DNA from 3 places in the Shewanella aestuarii genome. Region 3 is predicted to be linked to each of the others. Evidence: predicted binding sites of a transcription regulator. Region 3 holds the regulator's gene; each other region holds the start of a gene.
The links. The regulator LexA, encoded in region 3, represses DNA repair genes until DNA is damaged. The targets are predictions, from matches to a motif close to TACTGTATNNNNATACAGTA.
Positions count from the first base shown of each region.

Region 1 (2,282 bases), 750 kb from region 3:
TAGTCTGATACTAATGCTGTTAGGTTAAAGCTAAAGGCTTATGTTTCATTATAATCAAGGGAATGTGGAACTCTCAACTACTCGGCACCCTTTGGTATGACCGATTTTGAACGCCTTTATAAGAAAAATCGCGGTGAGCAAGATGCTCTACCGCGATAGATTTGACTGACAAGCTCAGAACTAAATTCTTAGAATACTTCACCGGTTTCTAAATCAATATTTTCATCAATATCAGAAGCTGAGCTGGCACCCGTGCCTGAACTTAACAACATAGCACGTAATGTAGTATCAATTTCTTTTGCCACTTCTGGGTGCTCAAGCAAGTATTTACCAGCATTAGCACGGCCTTGGCCAATTTTGTCACCTTTATAGCTGTACCAAGCACCCGCTTTATCAACCAATTTATGTGCAACACCTAAATCGACTAATTCACCAGTACGGTTAATTCCTTGACCATAAAGAATTTGGAATTCAGCTTGCTTAAATGGAGCCGCAATTTTATTTTTCACTACTTTTACGCGAGTTTCGTTACCCACAACTTCATCACCATCTTTAATCGCGCCTGTACGACGAATATCAAGACGAACCGAAGCATAGAATTTTAATGCGTTACCACCGGTAGTTGTTTCTGGGTTACCAAACATAACCCCAATCTTCATACGGATTTGGTTAATGAAGATAAGTAACGTATTTGACTGCTTTAAGTTACCAGCCAGCTTACGCATTGCTTGGCTCATCATACGTGCCGCCAAGCCCATATGAGAATCACCGATTTCACCTTCAATTTCAGCTTTAGGTGTTAATGCTGCGACTGAGTCAACAATAATCACATCAACGGCACCGCTGCGGGTTAAAGCATCACAAATTTCAAGCGCTTGCTCACCGGTATCAGGCTGAGAACATAATAGGTTATCAATATCAACACCTAATTTTTTTGCATAAATAGGGTCTAAAGCGTGCTCTGCATCGATAAACGCACAAGTTTTACCTTCGCGTTGAGCTGCGGCAATGACTTCTAAAGTCAGAGTTGTCTTACCTGATGACTCAGGACCGTAAATTTCTACAATACGCCCCATTGGTAAACCACCCGCACCCAATGCAACGTCTAATGAAAGTGAACCTGTTGAAATGGTTTCCACATCCATTGTGCGGTCTTCGCCCAATTTCATGATTGAGCCTTTACCGAATTGCTTTTCAATTTGACCTAATACTGCGGCAAGTGCTTTCTCTTTATTTGGATCAACTTTCATTTTAAAACCCCTTTCAGGTGATAACGGCGATACAAGATTTTTATCCGTTTATATCGCAAAAATCTGCTTAATACACATTCTATCATCAATGTGTTTGTCTAATATGCTGATCAGTATACTGTATAGTCATACAGTATCAAGTCCTACAGCTAACTTTTTTTATTTACATTTAAAAACAGTAAATTAAGATCTATTAGTAAATAAAACCTGTACAGTTAAACAGTACTTAATGAGAAGCATCCTGCAAAATTATTGCGCAAAACTTATCTGAAGCTAACCTTCTCCCACAATTATTGTTAATATTAGCACCAATAATTTTTCGCCTTTCTTTGGCGACAAGCAATACAGAGCTAACAGTAAAATATGACCGACCTTGATAATCTAGATTTAGAAAAGCACACTCCGATGATGCGTCAGTATTTGACAATGAAAGCTGCTCACAGAGAAATGCTTCTCTTCTATCGTATGGGTGACTTCTATGAGCTATTTTATGATGATGCTAAGAAAGCCTCTGAAATGCTGGGGATTTCACTAACCGCCAGAGGTAAAAGTGGTGGTGACCCAATCCCGATGGCAGGCATTCCATACCATGCTGTTGAGGGCTATTTAGCAAAGCTGGTACAAGTAGGTCAGTCAGTGGCTATTTGTGAACAAATTGGCGACCCGGCAACATCTAAAGGCCCAGTTGAACGGCAGGTAGTCCGTATTGTTACACCGGGCACTTTAACTGATGAAGCCTTACTGCAAGAGCGACAAGATAATCTATTAGCAGCCCTTTATGAAGGTAAAGTTGGCTATGGTTTTGCAACCTTAGATATCTCGTCTGGTCGGTTTGTTATTTCAGAGCTTGATACTCGAGAAGCACTAGAAGCAGAGCTACAACGTACTCGTCCTGCAGAATTATTATATAGCGAAGATTTCTCAGATATGTTGCTAATCAATAACCTCAAAGGGATACGAAGACGCCCTGAGTGGGAATTTGATTATGACACTTGCGTCAATTTATTATTAAATCAATTTGGCACTAAAGAT
Region 1 covers NZ_CP050313.1:959,180-961,461, reverse strand. The annotation lists gene recA (recombinase RecA) at 189-1,250, opposite strand; gene mutS (DNA mismatch repair protein MutS) at 1,614-2,282, shown strand, end outside.
Region 1: a site for LexA is predicted at 1,367-1,386, ahead of recA (recombinase RecA). Genes of this name have one in related genera too.

Region 2 (2,282 bases), on a different replicon from region 3:
TTGAATTAACAAGACGTGAGTTTGTTGATAAAGCCGAGTTACCTTATGAAATTGAAATTTCACATCATGCTGTAGATAGATTGAGTACCAGGCATATGCACAAATACCTCAACGAGAATGAGGGACAAGGAATAGTGTGCTGGTTGAAAGAAAAAGTCATCATGTGCTTGACAGAATGCGGGACCTACAAAACATTATCCGCGATGGATAACTGCTGTGTTGCTTTTGAAGGCATGCAATTTATGTTTAAGAGTCATGCTAAGTTAAATGGCCGACTCGTTTTAGTGACCGTGAATTAGGTGATAAATATGGAAGTTAGAACCTTAATTGGCGTACTTTTTATCTTATTAAGTACCAGTTTAAATGCTCAAACTCGCGATATTCCAAGAGTTCATAATGTTTATGACGGAGATACGTTTCGTGGGTATACAAGCCCAAACCGTCACGAGCCAATTCGAATAAAAGGGGTAGATACGCCGGAGATAAAAGGCGCATGTGATAGTGAAATTAAAGCTGCTTATCGTGCAAGAGATTATTTAAAAAAGCGTTTGTCTAATGCTAAGTCTATTCAATTATTAAATCCTGGGCGCGACAAATATAATCGCGTATTAGCCGTTGTGTTAGTTGATGGTCAAGATATAGCGCAAGACATTATTCAAAATGGCTATGGGAGGAAATGGAGAGGAAAACGAGAAAGTTGGTGTGAGTAGGACTAATTTAATTTGTAAGCTTGGCTATGGTGTGACACGATTTGAGTTTAAAAATCATCTTGGCCAAACGATGACATACCAGTCGTATAAATATAATTACTCCATTTGGTTACCGGCTTCATAATAACTTAAATCCGGGCTCTTTCCGTGACAACGGATTGAGCTCGACACCACACCTATGATCATAAGTTCTTCATGATCATGTTTTAAAGTGGTAAGGCGTTGCTGGTGTGCATCCAGAATGCTGCAAACCCATTGTCCATCAACTTCAGCAACAACAACATCATTGTGGCGCGGCTTTAGTGCTCTGTTGATTATTAATAAATCGTCTTTGTATATACCAATAGAATTTAGATCATCAGTGTCAACCATCCCAATGAGCGTAGAGCTAGGGTTGTCTATTAATAAATCATCTAAACTGAGCGCGTTTTGCATGTACTCTTTAGCAGGTGACTCGAAACCATTGATCCCGCAAGAAATTGTTTTATTGAATATTTGCATATTTAGTACAACTGTATGGGTATACAGTATTTTAGGGCGGGTGCGGAAGAATGTCAAAATACTAAAATGACAACATTTGATTGGTGCAATGTAAAAGCCTCACAGGGTTATGAGGCTTGTATCTGTTTAGGCTATTGTGTGACGATGTATAGATTTTAACGAGTTAATTAACGCCTCAGGCGTCAGTTGAGGCATGTTATTGATATATTGGCTTATCGCTAAATGACTTAACATTAGCGCATCATAAGCTGAGATGGGTACACCTTTCATGGGTTTATTGGCTTCAAATATCGATACAAAAACGTTCATCGTATTGTCACGTTGATTTTGCTGCCATTTGATATTAAAACCTTTATTTTTTTGCACTCCATGAGCCTTACCTTCAAAACCTTCACGAATCCCTAGTAGTACGGCGATAACAGGTAATAATTCCGTTTTTGTTATTTGAACTGAAGTTTTATCTTGCCAATTAAATTTGCGTTCACCTATAGAGTTGGCTCCTTCGAGCATCACGGTATGCCAACCGCCTTGTGTAATCGACGGTTTAAGTTCAATAGCGGCCTTCGTGCCATGACATTTTAGATTGAAGTATGGGTCGAATTGACCAGAGTAGCGCGGTTCTTGATTATTATGTTGTTGATTATTGCTAGGCAGGTGAGCAACATTATTCTGATAAAGTTGCTCTTGTGCTTGATAGCCGCTCATCGGTTGAGGTTCAGGATGGTCATTAGGATGTACAGGATTTTGATAATATTGATTTTGAAACATAGACACCTCGATTTTTCTTTATGAATTAATCAATTTTTGCATGAGATGTAAATTCGGCAACTGAGTGCGTGTTAAGGGCTCAAGTAAAGATCAATTGGATTGGTGTTAATCATGTTTGTTTTGCATTTTTAATCATTATGGATAGTGTTAGCATGTAAATTCTTGTATGGTTGTAGCGCAGTTTGTTGTAGTTTCAATATTTTCTCGCCGATAATCCTCTAACTTTTTATATTCAACACGACACTCATCCGACCAGTAGGGTGGGTAAGGTGTGAGAGAATGAATATACGTGGTTTTTGTCAC
Region 2 covers NZ_CP050314.1:25,611-27,892, forward strand. The annotation lists gene HBH39_RS17675 (hypothetical protein) at 1-299, shown strand, start outside; gene HBH39_RS17680 (thermonuclease family protein) at 309-710, shown strand; gene HBH39_RS17685 (LexA family protein) at 807-1,145, opposite strand; gene HBH39_RS17690 (hypothetical protein) at 1,338-1,979, opposite strand.
Region 2: a site for LexA is predicted at 1,221-1,240, ahead of HBH39_RS17685 (LexA family protein). Genes of this name have one in related genera too.

Region 3 (2,282 bases):
GGTACCTACAACTGAACTTATCAATTCTGTTTTGACGCTTTTATTGGTCTGGAAGTTACTGCCACACCATTGCGTTTTAGTTAGATTGAATTTGTTTCAACCTTGTTAATTACATTACTTGTAGAACCGATATTGATCAAGATCACTTTTACGCCTAATTAGCTGAAAAAATGTACAAAAAAGCCCTGAACATCGGTCAGGGCTTAGGATTTACTTAATTTTAAATTAATGAAAAGAGGTTAAATTAATTGAATTTAGGCTCGCAGTTGTATTTGGCAGTGCGTTATTTGATGGAATTTGTGTCGTTAGCGAGGCTGACACATCTTCAATCACAACACCTAATGCGCGAGCACTTTTGGCCACCAATTCAAGCCTGCGGCTGTCACGAGCATCCAACGAATGAGTCCAAGTGATAACAGCGCTGGAGGTTCCACTGGTTAACGCTTTTTCCATCGCCCATAAAGTCTCAACTTCATCTTTGGTATGCACCAGCAAGACTCTGTCCATTCTAACCCCAGCACTGGCTAGCATTTGCTTATAGCTAATATTGGCTGGATTAATTAACACTATCCATTGACCCTGTTGGCTAAGTTGCGCCAGTTGACTTGCATAATGAGCTAGCTCAGTTATGCCATGGTTGCTGGTTTGAAGGGTAGTGATAGGTTGTCCTAGGCTTATATCTGCTTTTGGCATATCGACCCATAATCCAGGGTGTTTAGGGGCCGTTCCCATTAGTTTGTTCATAACCAAGCTCCATTACGAATAACACCAACAGCAAGCCCTTCAATAGTGAGGCTTTGGTAACTTAAATCAACTTTAATTGGCGAATAGGCTTCATTTTCGGGGTGCAGATAGACCACATTGCCCTTTTTTTCGAAGCGCTTGACTGTAACGTCATCTTCTACTCGTGCAACCACAACTTGGCCATTTCTTGCTTGCTGCATCTTATGCACAGCAAGTAAGTCGCCCTCTAAAATACCAATGTCTTTCATGCTGTCGCCGCGCACCCTCAGTAGGAAATCGGCAGCAGGTTTAAACATACTTGGATCGACTTGGTAATATTGCTCAACATGTTCTTGCGCCAGGATAGGTTCACCAGCGGCGACTTGGCCAATGAGTGGTAAACCTGTTTCGGTGTCATCTTCTTGAGGTAATCGAATGCCTCGAGAAGTGCCAGGCATGATTTCAATACACCCTTTTTTAGCCAGCGCTTTAAGATGCTCTTCAGCTGCGTTAGCACTCTTAAAACCTAAACGTGTGGCAATTTCAGCCCGTGTAGGTGGCATACCTGTTTCAGAGATATTGGTTTTAATAAGCTCTAAAATTTCAGCTTGGCGTGGTGTTAAAGGTCTCATGTTGTTTCCTGTCTTTCTATACAGTAACTGTCATTATATACAGTGTTGTTGTTTGCGCAAGTATTCACCAGCTATTTTTTCGTGCTTATGTAATATTTTTTGTTTTATGGTTTTGTATCAATGTGTTAGTAATGTTGCGATTTTGGTGTTGTGAGGGGGCTAGTATTAGAAACATATTGTATATCCGGTGAAAATTACTGTATACAGAGTAAAAAATCTTCCGGTAGTGCGGGTTATGCGCTTCTGGTATCCTATGCGGCCAATTAAAGTAGCTTTTATTGCGAAGATTATTATGTCAAAACCAGACTCAATTATGCTTAGACTGTTGCGATGGATCCAAAAGAAGATGGTGCATACCATTGTTGTGCCACACGATCCCTTTGCTGATTTGAACATTGATCCCGAAAAACCCATTGTTTACGTTATGAAAACGGAATCAATTAGTGATTCGGCTGCATTGAGTGAAATTACGGATGATTTAGGGCTGCCTAGTCCATATGAACCATTGCAACTAGATGGGCTAAAAGTGCCGCGAGTCGTGTGCTTAGAAGGTCGAAAGCCTATTATTGGTAAGCGTTTAAGTGGTGAGAAATTTATTGATTGTTTCACTAGTTTACTTGCTCTTCACCGCCAGCAGCCAGATTTAGATATCCAGCTTGTGCCTGTTAGCCTTTATTGGGGGCGCACACCAGGTAAAGAAGATGACACGATGAAAGCAGCAGTGTTGGAGCGTGAAAATCCAACCTGGTTACGCAAATGGCTGATGATACTCTTTTTAGGTCGTCACAACTTTGTGCAGTTTTCCAATGCGATGTCTCTTCGCTACATGGCAGATGAACACGGCAGTGATAAAGAAATTGCCCACAAGCTGACACGTGTAGCAAGAGTTCACTTCAGACGTCAGCGTAAAGTGATGACGGGGCCGCA
Region 3 covers NZ_CP050313.1:211,819-214,100, forward strand. The annotation lists gene HBH39_RS01085 (cell division inhibitor SulA) at 226-744, opposite strand; gene lexA (transcriptional repressor LexA) at 741-1,355, opposite strand; gene plsB (glycerol-3-phosphate 1-O-acyltransferase PlsB) at 1,648-2,282, shown strand, end outside.